DNA from 2 places in the Microbulbifer celer genome. Region 2 is predicted to be linked to the other one. Evidence: predicted binding sites of a transcription regulator. Region 2 holds the regulator's gene; the other holds the start of a gene.
What was found. Region 2 encodes FNR, which switches genes on or off when oxygen is low (the NO sensors DNR and NnrR bind a similar motif). Its sites were predicted from a motif close to TTGATNNNNATCAA; they were not measured.
Positions count from the first base shown of each region.

Region 1: a site for FNR is predicted at 2,366-2,379, ahead of LPW13_RS14100 (globin). Genes of this name have one in related genera too.

Region 1 is NZ_CP087715.1:3,392,683-3,402,026, reverse strand. Features, by position in the region: gene LPW13_RS14105 (DUF3413 domain-containing protein) at 1-1,686, opposite strand, end outside; gene LPW13_RS14100 (globin) at 1,867-2,265, opposite strand; gene LPW13_RS14095 (hypothetical protein) at 2,532-2,912, shown strand; gene LPW13_RS14090 (xanthine dehydrogenase family protein molybdopterin-binding subunit) at 2,982-5,336, opposite strand; gene LPW13_RS14085 ((2Fe-2S)-binding protein) at 5,329-5,826, opposite strand; gene LPW13_RS14080 (cytochrome c) at 5,823-7,145, opposite strand; gene cyoE (heme o synthase) at 7,477-8,385, opposite strand; gene cyoD (cytochrome o ubiquinol oxidase subunit IV) at 8,408-8,749, opposite strand; gene cyoC (cytochrome o ubiquinol oxidase subunit III) at 8,749-9,344, opposite strand, start outside.
Region 2 is NZ_CP087715.1:122,678-132,021, forward strand. Features, by position in the region: gene LPW13_RS00430 (TonB-dependent receptor) at 1-1,919, shown strand, start outside; gene ettA (energy-dependent translational throttle protein EttA) at 2,130-3,794, opposite strand; gene LPW13_RS00440 (enoyl-CoA hydratase/isomerase family protein) at 4,155-5,261, shown strand; gene mmsB (3-hydroxyisobutyrate dehydrogenase) at 5,393-6,301, shown strand; gene hemN (oxygen-independent coproporphyrinogen III oxidase) at 6,404-7,810, shown strand; gene fnr (fumarate/nitrate reduction transcriptional regulator Fnr) at 7,888-8,613, shown strand; gene LPW13_RS00460 (HugZ family pyridoxamine 5'-phosphate oxidase) at 8,618-9,187, opposite strand; gene hutX (heme utilization cystosolic carrier protein HutX) at 9,203-9,344, opposite strand, start outside.

The sequences.
Region 1 (9,344 bases), 1.1 Mb from region 2:
GTGAGACATGTTCCAGCCCAGGCGCCCTTTATTGAACAACCCGTAGTCCGAGGAGAACGCTTTCGGTGATGTGGCCTCGCACCCCAGTGCATTGCGCACCAGCGCGGGAGCTACATCAAAATGCTGTGTGCGGTGATGGTAGGTGTGTGGCTGTTTGCCGGGCCAGTGGATTACCAGGGGCACATGTAACTGGTAGTCGCCGAAGTTACTGCCATGGCCCCAATAGTTTTTGCGATGTTCATTGAATTCTTCGCCATGATCTGAAGTCACCACCACGATGGTGTTTTCCAGCAGGTCGCGCTTTCGCAAATCATCAATCACCTGGCGGAGTTGATTGTCCACGTAGTGCCCTGCAGTGCGGTAGGCATTGAGAAAGGGTGTCGGATCAAAGTCGTTATCGAGTTCGAACCGGTTGACGTCCCAGTAGGGCTCAAACTTCGGGTAATCCTCCGGTACCTCATATCCGTGCGTGGTGTCGTAGAACAGGAAACCGAAGAAGGGGTTTTCTGCTTTTTGCTGCGCACGCTGTTCCATGTAATCGAGCCAGTCCCGGGTGATCCTGGCATCGCGCTGCCAGGGCTTTTTACCGGGGGTTTCCAGGCGCAGATTGTCGATGGAGGAAAATATATTGCGATCGAATGCGGGGCTGACCAGAGTCGCCGACGCCAGCACCTTGGTGTCATAACCCAGCGCTTGCATGCGCTCGATCATCACCGGCGGCTGACCGGCGGTACTGAACGCATCCCAGTAACTGGCAGGGATGCCGTAAAAGAGAGTGAAGAGACCAGGCTTTGTCGCATTGCCATTACTGAAATGCTGCGTAAAAACCTGAGAGGAAGAGCGCAGGTCCCACAGCGTGGGCATGGTCTGTTGCTCCAGAAGGTCCCAGCGCACCGAGTCCATTACGACTATCAAAAGGTTCATGGGGGGCTCGGGGGGCGAACACTGCATGGGTGCGGCAGGGTAGTTCAGCCGTCCGCGGCGGGCGCCTTCCAGCTTGACGCTGCCCTGGTTTCCCCGCGCTCGCTGCGGATCCACCAAGCCCCACTTTTTCATCAGACGCTTGCCGGTAGCGGCATGGTACAGAGGCAGATGACGCGTGACAGAAGTGATACGGGTATCGTAATTGGCATCCGCCCAGGCGTGCCAGCCGTGCGCACAGAGTTGGCTGGCAAACATACCGGCAAAGGCGAGCCGGGCCCAGCGCGCACGGGGGCGATAATGTTTCAGCAGTGCCGCTAACCCGACCTCCAGTAACAGTATGATCAGCCCGGCACCAATAGCGACTGCCTGCGTGGTGGGGGACAGGGTAAATGCCTGTCCACCCGCACCCAGTGCCAGCTCGAGCACAAAACTGGAGAGGTGAAAGCGGTACAGGGAATAGACCACGGTATCTACGGCGAGGATACTGATTCCCGCTGTCGCGACAGTAACGGCCAGCACCCGGGTCAGTGGAAACGGCAGCAACAGTGATAACAGCAGTAGCGGCAGCCCTGCCAGCCAGGCGATGATAGTGAACTGTCCGGGATACAGTACGCTGACGTAAGTGGCAGTGACGATATCGGCGATGTCGATCCACTGTATATAAAGCAGTCCCAGCAGCAGCGCAAACAGTCCGTTGGCAAAAGTGAACCAGATAACCCAATTGAAGGCATCGCGTCTGCTGGCAACTGTTGATCTGGGCATGTCGTTACTCCTTGCCGGTCTGTGCTGTCTGTCTACTGGTGTGTCCGTGTGCCTGTCGGGTCCTTTTATCGTGTTGGTTATGGTGGCGATGGGCGCACTAAAGTGGTGCGGATGATATCAGAGAATTCTGACTTGAGAGGGGCTGGCAGTGCTGAAAATCGGGTTTGTGTGACCAGTTGTTCAGTATGCGCGCCGGATACAATCGATTCCGGGACCGATGGCCCGTTGCCAGGCTTGTGAAACGGAGTCATCAAATTCCGGGTCGTGCTGGCGCAGGGTGGTCAGCAGTGCCGATAGCCAAAGGTCGTACCATTCGGGGCGAATGTTGTAGCCACTGCGGGAGTGGCTTTCTCCCAGGGCTTTCAGCTTGGTGTCCGACATGCCGCGGGCATGTAGCACCAGTTGCATGATGCCATTGCGCAGTAGGTGTCGCTGGGCTGACATATCCGTATTGCGAAACAGCGCGCGAATTTCCTCCGAGCTCCCCATAAAGTGATCGTAGAAGTCGATGAAAAACTGTTCACTATTGCAGCAACGGCCATAGCTCTGGAATACGACATCGCTGTCGACACGGTTCATTTTGCTCTCCCTGAATGCGGTTTTTCATTCAAAATTGTTCTTATCCTGCCCGTGGATAGACGCATGGCTGCGAATGCTAGCGTTCTTGGGAAGTTATAAATTGATTTAAATCAATTTTGGGGTCATAGGGCTAAATCGGGGAGCAAAAGGAGTAAATCATGGGTGGAGCCACAGTCGGGCGGCGGTGTTATTTATGGGCTATTTGCATTGGGAACCGGACATCGGGGGCATAGACTACCTTGCACATCGAGAAGAGGAGATATCCCATGCGTTACTTGATTCCTGTAGTTTTGTTTTGTACGTTCGCCGGTTTTGCTCAAGCACAGCAACCAACGGATCAGCTGCCTGCGGGTAGTTCCGAAATCCAGGTTCTTGGTAAAACCTACTGGAAAAGCGGCGATAACTTTTATCGCTTCAATGAAAATACTGGCATGTTCTATCAGGTTCCTCAGCCCACTGTGCAGGCCCATCGTGATCAGTCCGCGCACATGTATCAGCGTAACCAGACACTGCCTGCGACAGGTCTGACTGGTGACCAGATCGAAGGTTGTCGTAATGCGGCAGCGGACAAATCCAATGCTGTGCCCAACCGTGGTAGCGAGGTGTACATTAACGAGTACAACCGCTGTGTGACCGATCTGCAGTAGTACCTGTACTTCGGTAAGAGAAAAGGTTTGCCGGCTCTGCCGGCAAACCTTTTTTTGTTCGGGGCTCAGTCATTGCTCCGGTGTTGGCGATTCGCCTTGCAGCGCCCGTAGAAGGTCGTCTGCCCGAATTGGCAACGTCCGCATCCGCACACCCACCGCCGCAAAGATCGCATTCCCAATCGCCGGTCCGACCACGGTAGTGGCGGGCTCGCCAAGCCCCACGGGAGTCTCGGTGCTCTCGACAAACTCCATTTCGATTTCCGGCACATCGCGCATACGCAGCGGGGTGTAGGTATTGAGGTTGGTATCCACCACTTGGCCATTTTCAAAGCGGGTGCCCTCGTGCAGGGCGAGGCTTATGCCCCAGAGAGCGGCGCCTTCCACCTGGGCACGGGCGCCGTCCGGGTGGACGACGGTACCGGCGTCGGTGACCAGAGTGATTTTTTCTACGGTGGGGCGGCCGGTTGTGCGGTCGACGCGTACGCGGGCCACACAGGCGGTCCAGGTGGGCATATTGCGTTCCTGGCCGTAGGTGGTAGCGACGCCCAGGCCGGTGTCTGCGGGCATTTCGCTGCTCCAGTCGGAGATTTCCCGCACGCGGCGCAGTACGTTGGCCTGGCGGGAGGCGCCGCCGACGGCGTTGGGGGCGGAGCCGGCGTTCTTGCCTTCGGCTTTGAGCTTTTCCAGCCGGAACTCTATGGGGTCCTGGCCCACTTTGTGGGCGGCTTCGTCCATAAAGGATTCCAGTGCCCAGTTGACCCAGCCGGAGCCCACGGAACGCAGCCAGCCGGGGCGGAAGGTCTCGTTGGCGAGGTCGTTGGAGATGGCGCGCAGGCGGTTGCCGCCAACGGTATACCAGTGCAGGGCGCCCTGGATGGCGAAGGGGTCGTACTTGCCACCGGAGATACCCTCGGCAAGGAAGTCGGGCACCATCACCTGGGTGGGCCAGCCGGCGGTGGCGTGGTGTTCCATACCGGTGACGTTGTTGTCGCCGTCGAAGGCCATGCGCATGCGCTGTACGGAGGGGGAGCGCAGGGAGTCGAAGCGGATATCGTCTTCGCGGGTGAGCACGAGTTTTACCGGTCTGCCCAGGGCTTTGGCAGCGAGGGCGGCGGGTACGGCGTAGTCGCCGTTGAGCCGGCGTCCGAAGCCGCCGCCGAGCATATAGGTTTTCATCACCACTTTTTCCTGGGGTACACCCAGGGCCTTGGCCAGGGTTGGCAGTATCAGGGACTGCCACTGGTTGCCGGTGTGGATTTCCCAGATGCCATCCTTTTCCCGGGCCAGGGCGTTGACCGGTTCCATCTGGAAGTGCAGGGCGCTGTGGGTGATGTATTCGGCATCCAGTGCGGAATCCGCTTCGGCGAAGGCTTTTTCCACATCGCCGTCGTTTACCACCACTACGCCGGCGTCGCGGCTTTCGATCAGTTCGCGTCCGCGCTCGAGGATCGCCGCTTCATCGATATCGGCGGTTTCGCCCGGCGCCCAGTCCACTTTGATTTTCTGTGCGGCCATGTTGGCGGCGTGGAAGCTGTCGGCAATGGCGACGGCCCAGCCCGGCACTGTTTCGGAGGGGTCTTCGAGAATGAGGGTTTTCTGGTAGCCGGGAATTTCCCGGGCGGCACTGTCGTCAAGTTTTTTTACACTGGCACCGTAGCGGGTGGGGGGAACCAGAGGGCGGCCATAGACCATGCCTTCCACTTTTGCGTCCAGTCCGTAGAGGGCCTTCCCATCGGTTTTGTCGGGAATATCCAGGGCCTGGGCGGGACCGCCGATCAGGCGCCGCTGGGAGGCGGGCTTGATCGGCATTTTCTTCAGCTCGTCTTCGCTGAAGCTGCGGCTGATGTTGCCGCTGCGCACCAGCTCTGCGTAGCTGATGGACTGGTCGCCGGCGATCACGCGGCCGCTACGGGCCCGGCACTGGTCCGGGGATACGCCCATTTGACGGGCGCCTTCCTCAATCAGGGCGATGCGGCCGGCGGCGCCCGCCTGGCTCAGGGGCAGATAGCTCTGCCACACGGACCAGCTGCCGCCGGTCACCATCATGCCCCATTTGGGATCGCTGTCGACGTAGTTGAGGGTGACCTGTTCCCAGTCCGCTTCCAGTTCGTCGGCGACGATACGGGCGAGGGCGGTACCGATATGCTGGCCCATTTCCGCCTTGGCGATATTCACCACGACTTGTCCGTCTTTCTGTACCTGATACCAGATGGTGGGCTCGAAGGCGCCTTCTGCAAGAATCTGGCTGGCGGACTCGATCGGGTCCGCCAGGCTGAGAGGGGAGCGGGCAAAGGCGAAAGTGAGGCCGGCACCGGCCATGCCGATAATAAATCCTCGCCGGCTCAGGTCGGGGGCATTGCTGTCCAGGGAGTTGTTGTCCAGGGAGTTGCTGTCCGCGGAAGCGTTCGGGGGAAACTTAAGCATGGTCGGCTCCCGGGTTTTCTTCTCTGGCGTCCGCGCGCATACGGCCCGCGGCGAGTTTGATCGCTTCGCGGATGCGGATATAGGCCATGCAACGGCACAGGTTGCCGCTCATCACATGGTCTATCTGTTCATCGGTGGGATTGGGGAAGTCTTTCAGCATTGCCGCTGCCTGCATGATCTGGCCGGGCTGGCAGTAGCCGCACTGGGGTGTCTGCGTCTCTACCCAGGCCTGCACCAGCGGGTGTTCGCCATTCTGTGACAGGCCTTCGATGGTGGTGACCTCGGTGCCGGCGATGCTGCTTAGCGGGGTAATGCAGGCGCGCACGGCGCGGCCGTTGACGTGTACTGTACAGGCGCCACAGAGGCCGATGCCGCAACCGTATTTGGTGCCGGTAAAGCCGATATCGTCGCGAATTACCCACAGTAGCGGCGTCTCCCCGGGCACATCCACTTCCGCCTGCTGGCCGTTGATCCGGAAACTGGTGCTCATTGCTTCTCTCCCTTATCTGCCGCGACGGTGCCTAGCTGCTGGCGCAATTCTTTCAGGCGTTTTTCCAGGTCTTCCCAGGGGGGCAGGTCCGCGCGCTTGCGCAGAAATCGCGAAAGCTCGGCCACATCCCGGTCGCTCAGCCTGGCAAAGTCCGGCATCACGATACCCGGCGTTCCTTCATCGGCGGGAATACCCCGCAGCAGCACCCGCAGCAGATTGGTGGGATCAGCAGCGGTGACCGCGCTGTTGAGGCTCAGCTCGGCGCGCAGACCGAGGGGGTTGTCCGCTGCGTTGTAGTGGCAGGCAGCGCAGGCAGCGATGTAGATGTTCTCGCCCTGGCTGCGGTCTGCGTCGGTGCGTTTGTGTGCCGCATCAATGACCTGTGCAGCCTGTGTTGCGGCCTGTCGTGTGCTGTTTGGGGTTTGGTCCTGGCCGCCGAGGGAGGCCACGTAAACCGCCAGTGCGCGGATATCGCCGTCCGGCGCTCGCTCGAGTCCCTGATGCACCACTTCCCCCATGGAGCCCACGGATACCCCCTGGTAGGCGGATTGCCCGTTGCGCAGATAGTCGTAGAGGGTGTCGCTACTCCAGTGCACGGGGAGTGGTTGATCTGCATTCAGTGCCGGCGCATACCAGTTGTCCACCAGGGCGCCGGCGTAGGCTTCGTCTTTCTTCTCGGCACCGAATGCGTTGCGCGGTGAATGGCAGGCGGTGCAGTGGCCGGCGCCCTCCGCCAGATAGGCGCCGCGGTTCCAGTCGTCGCTCTGTTGCGGGTCGGCCTGCATCGGCTTTTTATCGAAAAACAACAGCTGCCAGCCCCATTGCAGGAAACGCAGGTTGAAGGGGAAGTGCATTTTGTTTTCCGGTGGGGTGTAGGCCACCGGCTCCCGCGTCATCAGGTAGGCGTAGAGCGCACCCAGGTCTTCATCGGTGAGGTTTTTGAAATGGGTGTAAGGGAATGCAGGGTAGAGGTAGGCGCCGTCTCGGGCGATGCCCGCGCGCATGGAGCGCACAAAGGCTTCGAGCGACCAGTTGCCGATGCCATCCTGGGGGTGAGGAGTGATATTGGTGGAGTAGAGGCTGCCGAATCCCGTGGGGAAATCCCGCCCCCCGGCGTAGGGTTTGTCATCGGTGGTGGTATGGCAAGTGGCGCAGTTGCCGATACCCGCGAGAATCCGGCCGCGTTCGATCACGGCGTCGTCAAAAGAGGAGGGCGGTGGCGTCTCCACCGGGTCGATCGACGGCTTGCGAATAACAAAGAACAGCGCGATAAGGATGATCACCAGCACCGCCAGTGCGGCAGTCAGGGTTCTGCCCATATCGAAACCTCTCACAGTAGGCGATCACCGGGCCCGTGCTTGTTCCGTGATGGACCCGGTGCGCCGGGAATCCGGCGATAAGTCTCTTTATAGCACTCAGCCGGCTTCGCCTTGGGTTATGGGAGGATTTGGCGGGGATCGCTTTATATTCCACTCGTAGTGTGTATCAGCCGAAGCAAGGTCTCGGCAGCAACAGCGGAGGCCCGTCGGGCAGCAATGCCTGTTCCAGCCAGACCGGCGGCGGCCTGATGCGCCCCTGATACAGGTGATGAAAAGAGAACCCCGCATTTGCGGGGCCTTTGGGGGGGATGGGGCGTGGCAAACCCTGCGGTTACAAGTTCAGCACCAGTAAATCCGGTGCGGTGATATTGAAGTCCAGCGCCATGGCGATACTGAGTGTGGTAATGGTAAAGATCGAGAAGGCAAATACCTGCCGCGCCCAGCCAGTAATATCAATGTCACGCCGGTAACCCCGCAGCGCCATCGCCAGCCACCACAGGCTGGTGGTGCAGGCCACCGCCATAAAGGCGGCGCCGGTGTAACCGCTCAGGGGCAGCAGTACCGTCACCAGGCTGAACACTGCGATATACAGCACGATATGCAGTTTGGCCTTGGCCACGCCCTGGGCCACCGGCAGTACCGGAATGCCGGCGGCCTCGTAGTCCCGGTAGCGGAAAATCCCGATCGCATAGGAGTGGGGCATCTGCCACAGACAGAACATCACCAGCAGGATCATGGCACCGGCGTCGCATTGCCCGGTAACCGCACAGTAGCCAACTACCGGGGGCACCGCTCCAGACAGGGCACCTACCAAAGTACCGTAGACGGATTTGCGTTTCATATACAGGCTGTAGATGCCCACATACACCACGAACCCCAGTGCCGCGAAGGCGACGCTGACCGCGTTGGTGTAAATGGCGAGCAATGCAAAGCCGGCCGCGCCCAGCAACAGGCCGAACAGCAGCGCCGCGCGCGCCGACAATGCACCGGTGACCGTGACCCGGTTACGGGTGCGTTGCATGCACGCGTCGATATCCCGGTCGATACAGTTGTTGATGGCGCAGCCGGAGGCGACCACCAGTGACAGGCCGATCGCCGTAGCGGCAAACAGAGCCCAGTCAATATCGCCGCGGGCCGCGAGGAAAAAGCCTCCTGCGACCGAGATCAGGTTGCCAGCGATGATGCCGGGTTTGGTGACCGCATAATAATGGGCCAGGTAATGCAAAGGATGTTTGATCACGACCGTTACCAATCTTTGTGCATCAATGCATCATCATCGCGTTGGCGCTGTAGAGGATCCACACCGACAGCCCCACCACCATGACAATAATCAACGCGGTAAACAGGAAGGTGAACGTATTGGCTCGCCCCTCGCTGGAAAAATTGAGATGCAGGAAGTACTTCAGGTGAACCACCACCTGCACGATGGCCATCAGTACCACCAGCCAGATGGTCGTTACCTTGTCGAATTGCCCGGTCATTACTGCCCAGAATGGAATCGCGGTCAGAATGACCGACAGCACAAACCCCATCAGGTAGGATTTCACACTGCCGTGATCGGCCTCATGAGATTGTCCGGAATGGATGTCAGATTGTGCGTTCATCACAGTACTCCCAGCAGGTAGACAACGGTAAAGACACACACCCAGACAATGTCCAGGAAGTGCCAGAACAGGCTCAGGCAGGACAGGCGGGTCACGGTCTGCTGGCCGAGGCCGCGTTTGGCCACTTCTACCATCATCACCGCCATCCAGATCAGGCCTGCGGTGACATGGAGGCCGTGCATGCCCACCAGGGCGAAGAACGACGAAAGGAAGGCGCTGCGGGAGGGGCCATTGCCCTCGGCGATCAGGTGGTGGAATTCATTCACCTCCATGCCGATAAACACTGCGCCGAGGGCGAAGGTTACCAACAGCCAGGCGAGGGTGCCCGCCTTGTGCTGACGGTGCGCAGCGATCATGGCAAAACCATAAGTGATGCTGCTGAACAGCAGCGCTGCGGTTTCGATGGCCACGTAATCCAGCTCGAAAATATCGCGTCCGGAGACACCGCCAGCAGTGTTCATGAATAGCACGGCGTAAGTGGCAAACACCGAGGCGAACAGCAGACAGTCGGTCATCAGGTAAATCCAGAAGCCGAATAGGGTGTTTTCGCTGGTGTCGTGGTGGTGATCGTCGTGATCCTGCCCATGGGCGCTAT
Region 2 (9,344 bases):
ACGAAGGCAGCTTTAACGCCTGGGATTTTGAAACCTCCACCCGCGGTGAGGCGCTGGACTCGGCACCGAACTCTACTCATAACCGAAGTGAATTTTCTATTCTCAACTACACCGGTTATCTGACTAATGATCTAACCTTGACAGCGATGTATGGTCACGGGAGCTTTTCTTACAAGAATGAGCTGGGTGGCGATACCGTTTATCCGTATATTTCTGGCTACCTCAATCAGGATCCGTCCATAGTTGGCGACAATCCAAGACCCAACCTTGCCGGTGGCTATCAAGGTCGCAATGCCAAAGATTATACCGATGGCATTCGGGTGAATCTTGAATGGATAGTTGGCGATCACACTCTGACCTTAGGTGTGGATAATATGGAGTTTGAGGCCGCCAACGAGGGGGATTCTCAAGAAACTGATGTATGGATTTACAGTCGGGCCACAGACCCATCAGCTGACATTAACGCCGCATTGGGCGTGGGTAATCCGGGTGGCGAAGGGTATTTTGTGCAAAAGTACCTCTACGAAACAGCTACCAGCATGAAGCTGGCACAGGATGCCTATTATCTGGAAGACCGTTGGCAAGTGACTCCGGATGTACTATTGTCTTTGGGGCTGCGCAATGACAAATTTACTAATTACAATGTCGACGGTGATCCCTACTTGGAATCTGACGACCAGTGGGCGCCGCGCTTGGGTGCCGCTTGGGATGTATTTGGTGATTCCTCTCTGAAGGTGTATGCCAACGCCGGCCGCTACTATCTGGCGATGCCGAACAGTGTGGCCATTCGTGGTGCGTCAGCTGCGACTTATACCCGTGACTACTATACATATTCCGATGTCAATGAAGACGGGTCGCCGGTTCTTGATGAGCATCTAAGCCCCGGACCTGTATCTGCCAATGGAGAGTATGGTCAGGCGGTAGACCCCCAGACTTTCGCCCCGGCGGATCTGGAGAATATGTATCAGGATGAGTTTATCCTCGGTTTCGAGAAAACCTTGGGTGACGACTGGACTTATGGCGGGAAGTTTACGTTCCGTGACCTCAAGTCCGGTATCGATGATGTGTGTGATCCACATCGAATGGAGCTGAAGCTGGAAGCCAATGGCGTAGACCTTGATTCTGTAGCTATGGAATCTTGCTACATGTTTAACCCGGGCGGTACCAATACCTTCAGCCTCGCTAATATCGGTGCGGATGGAAACCCGACGGGTACCCGTACGGAAGTAACGATGAGTGCTGACGACTGGGGTATGCCGAATCTGAAGCGTGAATACACCGCGATTGATCTCTTTATCGAACGCCCATTCGATGGCAAGTGGGAAGCGCGGGTGGATTACACTTACAGTAAGCTACAAGGCAACACGGAAGGACAGGTCAAGTCCGAGTTCGGTCAAGACAGTATCTCCAAAACCCAAGACTGGGATGCGGCGGAACTGATGGAATTTTCCAATGGCTACTTGGCTAATGACCGCCGTCATCAGCTGAAAATTCGCGGTAGCTACGCGCTAACCGAGGAATTGCTGCTCAGTGCTAATGCGCGTGTCCTATCGGGTATGCCGGTAAGCTGTCTTGGTTACTACAACCCCAATGGCGAAGTCGACGAAGCATCACCAGCAGGTGACCCTCTTGGATATCGTGCTAGCTATCACACCTGTTTTGGTGACGTAGCACAGCCGGGTAAAGAGCGTACCCCGTGGACTCGCACCATTGATATGGGCTTGACGTATACGCCGGCTTTCATGGATCAAAAGCTGCGCTTGAGTATGAACGTGTTTAACTTGCTGAACGAAACCAAAGCAACACAAGTGGATGTGACCTCAGAAGATGCGCCTTACACCGTTAGCAATACTTACAATGTACCTCTGGCTTACCAGACACCCCGTTATGTGATGTTGACGGCATCTTACGACTTCTGATAGGCATCAATTTTGTCGAATAAAGACCGGTTTCCTTTGGAGCCGGCTTTTAAATTTAGTAGATTTAGCCTCGACCATCAGGTCGGGGCTTTTTTCGTTTTGATTTGATTTGGGATCTTAAGTTGAAAGTGATAAAGCTGGAGCTCCGCGGCTTCGGGCAAAAAAAAGCCCGCAAAAATGCGGGCTTCTGTATTCGATGACTGATAAAAATCAGGTCTTGATCTTCTTGTACTGCATCCGGTGCGGCGTGGCATTTTCACCGTTGCGCGCCACGAAATCCTCGTGGTACTCGGTGTAGTTGCCCTCAAAGAACACCACGTTGCTGTCGCCTTCATAGGCCAGGATGTGGGTCGCTACCCGGTCCAGGAACCAGCGGTCATGCGAAATCACCATGGCACAGCCGGGGAAGCTCAGCAGAGCTTCTTCCAGGGCGCGCAGGGTTTCGATATCCAGGTCGTTGGACGGTTCGTCCAGCAGCAGTACGTTGGCGCCCTGTTTCAGGGTGTAGGCCAGGTGCAGGCGGCCGCGCTCACCACCGGAGAGTTCTCCTACGCGTTTCTGCTGATCGCTGCCCTTGAAGTTGAAGCGGCCGATATAGTTGCGCGAGCCCACTTCGTAGTTGTTGATCTTGAGCATGTCGTGACCGTCGGACACGGCTTCCCACACGGTCTTGTTATCGTCCAGGTTTTCACGGCTCTGGTCGACGCTGGCGATCTGTACGGTTTCACCAATTTTGATCTCGCCGGAGTCCGGCTTTTCGGTGCCGTTGATCATGCGGAACAGGGTGGATTTACCGGCGCCGTTACCGCCTACGATGCCGACAATAGCCCCTTTGGGGACACGGAACGACAGGTCGTCGATCAATACGCGATCGCCGAACGCCTTGCTCACATTGATCAGCTCGATCACGTTGTCACCCAGGCGCTCGCCGGGCGGAATGTAGATCTCGTTGGTTTCGTTGCGGGCCTGGAATTCCTGAGACTGCATTTCTTCCAGGCGGGACAGGCGCGCCTTGTTCTTGGACTGGCGGCCTTTCGGGTTCTGGCGGGCCCATTCCAGTTCTTTCTGCATCGCTTTGGCGCGGGCCTGCTCGCCTTTCTGCTCTTGCTCAAGGCGTTTTTCTTTCTGTTCCAGCCATGTGGTGTAGTTGCCTTCCCAGGGGATGCCGTGGCCGCGGTCCAGTTCCAGAATCCAGCCGGCCACATTGTCGAGGAAGTAGCGATCGTGGGTAATGGCTACCACGGTGCCGTCGAAGTCGTGCAGGAAGCGTTCGAGCCAGTACACACTCTCGGCGTCGAGGTGGTTGGTGGGCTCGTCCAGCAGCAGCATGTCCGGGCGGGACAGCAGCAGGCGGCACAGGGCCACGCGGCGTTTCTCACCACCGGACAGGTTGTTCACATCCGCGTCCCACGGCGGCAGACGCAGGGCGTCGGCGGCCACCTCTAAACGGTGCTCCAGGTTGTGGGCGTCCCAGGCCTGGATGACGTCTTCGAACTGCTGCTGCTTCTTGGCCAGGGCGTCGAAGTCGGCGTCGGGTTCGGCGTAGTCGGCGTAGACCTGTTCCAGGCCGGCGAGGGCGTCGATGGCTTCGCGCATGCCGTCTTCGACGTTGCCACGTACGTTCTTGGCCGGGTCCAGCTGCGGTTCCTGGGGCAGGTAGCCGACCTTGATGCCGGGCATGGCACGGGCTTCGCCATTATAGTCCTGATCGACCCCGGCCATGATGCGCAGCAGGGTGGATTTGCCGGCACCGTTCAGGCCGAGTACGCCGATTTTGGCGCCAGGGAAGAAGGACAGGGAAATATCTTTCAGGATCTCACGCTTGGGCGGAACAACCTTGCCCACGCGGTTCATTGTGTATACGTATTCAGCCATTAGAGCATCATTCCAGTCGGTCAGAATTTGCGCGCAAGTTAGCAGGTTGGTAGGAAAGTTCAACCTACGGTTGGAGGATAGTTCCACGGTAGTTTTCGGGACGGTTTAGTGGTGGCGCTGCTACCGGTAAACCCCATGCGAGACACGAGCTAGGCGCCCCCCCTCAACCCATCCATGGGGGCTCTTCTAAAACGTCCATGTTTTAGAAGGTCTCGCATGGGGTTTCCCGGTATCAGCGCCTTCGCTTTGGATTCTGTAGTTTGTACTTACTTTCGCGATGCCGAGTACGAAGCTCCGGGTAATGCCAGTGCGCGCCCATCTATGTTTAACTTTGCCCAAACAGAACTAGCGGGAACCAGTATGACCCAGGAATCACCTCTCATCGTCGAACGTCAGGGCCCCATCGGCAAGTTGACGCTCAATCTGCCCAAAGCCCACAACGCCCTCAACCTCGAGATGATCGACTTGATGGCCGTCCAGCTGGATGAATGGGAAGCAGATGACAGTGTCGCCTGTATCTGGATTGAAGGCGCCGGGGAAAAAGCCCTGTGTGCGGGTGGCGATGTGGTGGCGCTGCACAAAGCCTCCGGTAGCTACGGGGAACAGGGGGCCGGTCAGTTTGTGGAAGACTTCTTCACCCGGGAATACCGTCTCGACTACCGGATTCACACCTATCCCAAACCCATCGTGGTGTGGGGCAACGGTATCGTCATGGGCGGCGGTATCGGCATCATGAGTGGTGCCAGCCACCGTATCGTCACCGAAACCACACGCATGGCCATGCCGGAGATCACCATCGGCCTGTTCCCCGATGTGGGCGGCAGCTGGTTTTTGAACCGTATGCCCGGCCGTACCGGCCTGTTCCTCGGCCTCACCGGGGCCCAGTTCAACGGCACCGATGCGCTCTACTGCGGGATGGCCGACCGTCTGCTGCCGAGCGACCAGAAAGAAGCATTGCTCGCGGATCTGGCGGCCACCGAATTTACTTCGGACCCCGAGCAGCGCCATATTCTGGTGAGTAAAGCCGTGCAGAGCCTGGAAATGTCCGCCGGAGAGCCGCCGGCCCCGAACCTGCGCACCCACTACGACGCGATTCAGGCGCTGACCGATGGCGCCACCTTGCCGGATGTCTACCACACCATTGCCAGCTACGATGGCGACGATAAATGGCTGCAACGCGCTTCTGCCACCATGAAAGCGGGCTGCCCGCTGACGGCGTGGATTGTATGGGAGCAGCTGCGCCGCGCCCGTCATATGTCCCTGGCGGATGTGTTGCGTATGGAGCTGGCATTGGCGGTGAACATGTGTAGCAACGGCCAGGTAAAAGAAGGGGTGCGAGCACTGTTGATCGACAAGGACAAAAATCCGCAGTGGCAGCCGGCGCGATTGGAAGATGTTAAAACGGAGCTGGTGGAGGCCTGCTTCAGGGCGCCGTGGGCTGAAAGTCCGCTGTCGGACCTTAACTGAGTCGGTGGATGCGCTGCGCTTATCCCCCTACGGTGGTCACGCAATTTTGTGGGGTGGGTAAGCTTGCGCATGCACCAACCAAGATCCACCATCCAACCCTGGAAAAATAATAAATACATGGAGTTAAACCAATGAACCCGATCAAAAACATCGCCTTTATCGGCCTCGGCAATATGGGTGGGCCGATGGCGGCCAATCTGGTGCAGAAAGGATTTTCGGTCACCGCGTTTGATCTGTCACAACCGAGCCTGGATCAGGCAGCGTCCAATGGCTGTGAAAAAGCGGCGAGTGCCGGGAGTGCGGTGCAAGGCGCGGACGCGGTAGTGTCCATGTTGCCCAGCGGCGAAGCGGTACGTGGATTGTACCTGGGCGAGGGCGGTTTGTTGCAGGTCATGGATCCGCACACCCTGTTAATCGATTGCTCCACGATTGCTGCGGACGACGCCCGACAGGTCATTGCCGCCGCCACCGATCGCGGTATCCACGCGCTGGATGCGCCGGTATCCGGCGGTACCGCGGCGGCAGCGGCGGGGACCCTGTCATTTATGTGTGGCGGTGAGGACAGTGCGGTGGATCGTGCGCGGCCGGTGCTCGCGGCCATGGGGGCGAATATCTTTCACGCCGGCGCGGCAGGTAGTGGCCAGGTGGCCAAGATCTGCAACAACATGTTGTTGGCGATTCATATGATCGGCACCGCCGAGGCGCTGCAGCTCGGGGTGGATAATGGCTTGGATCCGGGTGTGCTCTCCGAGATCATGCGCGCGAGTTCCGGCGGCAACTGGTCACTGGAAAAGTACAACCCCTACCCCGGAGTGATGGAAGATGTCCCCGCCGCGCGGGATTATGCCGGGGGATTTTCCGTGGCATTGATGTTGAAAGATCTCGGACTTGCGATGGATACGGCAGCAGGCAGCGCCTCTTCGACGCCGTTTGGTGCGCTGGCGAAAAACCTCTATCAGCTCCACGGCGGCGATCCCGATATACGCGCACTGGACTTCTCCAGCATCCAGAACCTGTTCCGGCGTCCCGTGGGCAACTGAGGCCGAAGCTGCGTCAGTTGACCTGGATCAATTGGCGCTAACCCCGGGCAGTGTACTGTCTCGTCATTCGAAAGTGGCGAGACAAAGAACGAGGGCACAATCATGGGGCTCAATCAGGAAGTCGGTGATGCCGGCGCGGCGCAAAGTATAAATGCATCGCTCTCTCCCGAACTGTTGGGCCGTTATGCGGGCCCCTGTCCGCGCTACACTTCTTACCCCACCGCAGATCGATTTACCGCATTAGCGGGCGCGGAGCCCTGGTCCTCACTGCAACAGGTGGATTCACTTTCCTTATATGTACACATCCCGTTTTGCCGTTCGCTGTGTTATTTCTGTGCTTGCAATAAGGTCATCACCCGCCAGTATGGTCTGGCTTCCAGCTACTTGAGTAATCTGCTGCAGGAAGCGCAGTGGTATCGGGACCGAGTGGCCGCGGTGCCGGTAGTGCAATTGCATCTCGGCGGCGGCACGCCCACCTTCTTCAGCGATTCGGATCTGGAACGTTTGCTTGCGGGGCTTGGCGAGATCTTTGATCTGCGCGCGGGCAGCGACGTGGAATACAGTATCGAGGCAGACCCGCGCACCCTGGAGTTGGAAACTCTGGGTACACTGCAGCGCCTCGGGTTCAACCGGCTCAGCATGGGGATTCAGGATTTCAATCCGGCAGTGCAGCAGGCCATCAACCGTATCTGCAACCCGGAACAGGTGCGGACGCTCACTGAGCGGGCCCGCGAGCGCGGGTTTGAATCTATCTCCTACGATCTGATCTACGGGCTGCCGGGGCAGAATGTGGACAGTCTCGAGCGGACTATCGATACCGTGCTGGCGCTGGCACCGGACCGGATCGCGCTGTATCACTACGCCCATCTGCCAGACCGCTTCAAGGCTCAGCGCCTGATCAGCTGCGACCTGATCCCGTCGCCGATGGAGAAGATCGCCATGCAGTTGACTGCGGCGAGGCGGCTGACCGATGCCGGCTACCAGTTTCTCGGCATGGATCATTTCGCGCGCCCGGAGGATGGCCTGGCGGTAGCGGCGCGGGAGGGGCGCCTCGCACGTAATTTCCAGGGATATACCCTGATGCCCGCTGACGCACTGGTGGGGCTGGGTGCTTCGGCGATCAGTTACAGCCGCGATGGCTACTGGCAGAACGCGCACCGCCTGAAGGAATACGCCGCGGCGATCTCGGCGCGGGGCCAGGCAATCCATCGCGGCTGGCAGCTGTCCGCGGACGACCGGCTGCGCCGGTGGTTGATCATGGAGCTGATGTGCCACCTGCGCGTGAGCAAGGGCGAGCTCTCACAACGCACCGCGGTGCCATTCACACAGTACTTCCGTGCGGATCTTGCCCGGCTGCAACCGTTGATTGCCGATGGCCTGGTGGAAGAGACCCAGACTGACTTTGTCGTCACCGAGCGCGGGCGCTGGTTCCTGCGCAATATCGCCGCGTCCTTTGACACCCATCTGCATGGTGCGTGCTCGGACGCCCGCTACTCGCGGGTGCTATAAGCGCCGGTTGCAGATACAATTCTGAACACACCAATAGAACAACCACCAGTAGAACATTGACCCCGCGTGATTTGACTATGAAAAACCCGTCTCCAGCGGTTAGTTGCGGCAGTTGTTCGGTCCGGAAACTCTGCTTGCCCACCGGGTTGGCAGATGAAGAGGTCGAGCAGCTCGAACAGATCACCCGCAACAAGAAAACCTTGAAAACGGGGGACCTGCTGTTCCGCGCCGGAGATCCATTTTCCTGCCTGTATGCCATCCGTTCCGGCAGCTTCAAGTCTGCGGTGATTGGTGCCGATGGGGATTCCCAGATCACGCACTTTGCCTTGCCGGGAGAGCTGTTGGGCCTGGATGGTTACAGTGGCAGTGAGCACCCGAGCTACGCGGAAGCACTGGAAGACAGTAGCGTGTGCATATTGCCATTCACCCAGCTGGAAGGGTTGGCGCAGAAGGTGCCAGCGCTGCAGAAGCAGATCTACACCATCTTTTCAGAAGAGCTCAAGCAGGAAAATGATGTACTGCTGCTACTGGGCAAGCGTTCCGCGGAGATGCGCCTGGCGGCACTGTTGCTGAATATCTCCAGCCGCTATGCGCGCCGGGGGTATTCCGCCTGTGAGTTTGTTCTCTCCATGGCACGCATGGATATCGCCAACTATCTTGGACTGACCGCCGAGACCGTCAGCCGCCTGTTCTCCCGTTTCCAGAAACAGGGACTGATCGATGTACGGGGGCGTGCGGTTGCCATTATTGATCTGGTGGCGCTCAGCGAGCTCGCCGGTACCCACTGCAGCTACGAAAGTTAAAAAGTTAGCCAGTCTGAAGCTTTTCTTCTGAGCTGCCTTGTGGCGCTTTTTCTCTGTGGCCATCTTTCAGGTGCAGCGCCACCTGCTTTTCCAGCCCTTCCAGCGCGTAAGCCTGGCCGAAGCCTTTGACGTAGCGACCGCCGCTGGGCTTCAGCTCAAACAGGTGAAAATCCTCCAGGTCTTTGAGGTGATCTATCACAGGGCCAAATTTTTCCCGCAGCTGTTCGATACGCTGTTGCCACAAGGGCTGTTCGCGATCAATTATCGCCGCATCCACATTGAAAGTAACCCGCAGTCGGGCAAACGCCTGCTTGGTATCCGCCTCATCTGCATTGAATATCACCGACGCCTTGTTGTTGGCCTTCAAGTTGGCGGCGTGCTCGGAGAGATCGGAAATAAACAGGTAAAAATTACCATCCGCGGCGAGAAATGGCGCGGTGCTGGCGTGGGGGTGGTTGTCGGCTGTAAGACTCGCCAGATTCAGCAGCTTGCGGGTGGCAATAAAATCGCGCACCTCGGCGACAAGATCTGCGCCGTCATTGGTTTTGGATGTGGACTTGTTTTGTTCACTCATGGGTTTATCCCCAGGTTAAGAATTGTCTGCAGTTGTTACTGCCAACTGCTGTTTTAGTTGTTGGAAGCGTTTGACCTGTTCCGGGATCAATTTGCGCTCGGCATCCCGCCCGAGGAAGACTTTGAATACGCAGTTTCCACTGGGTGCCAGAAATACC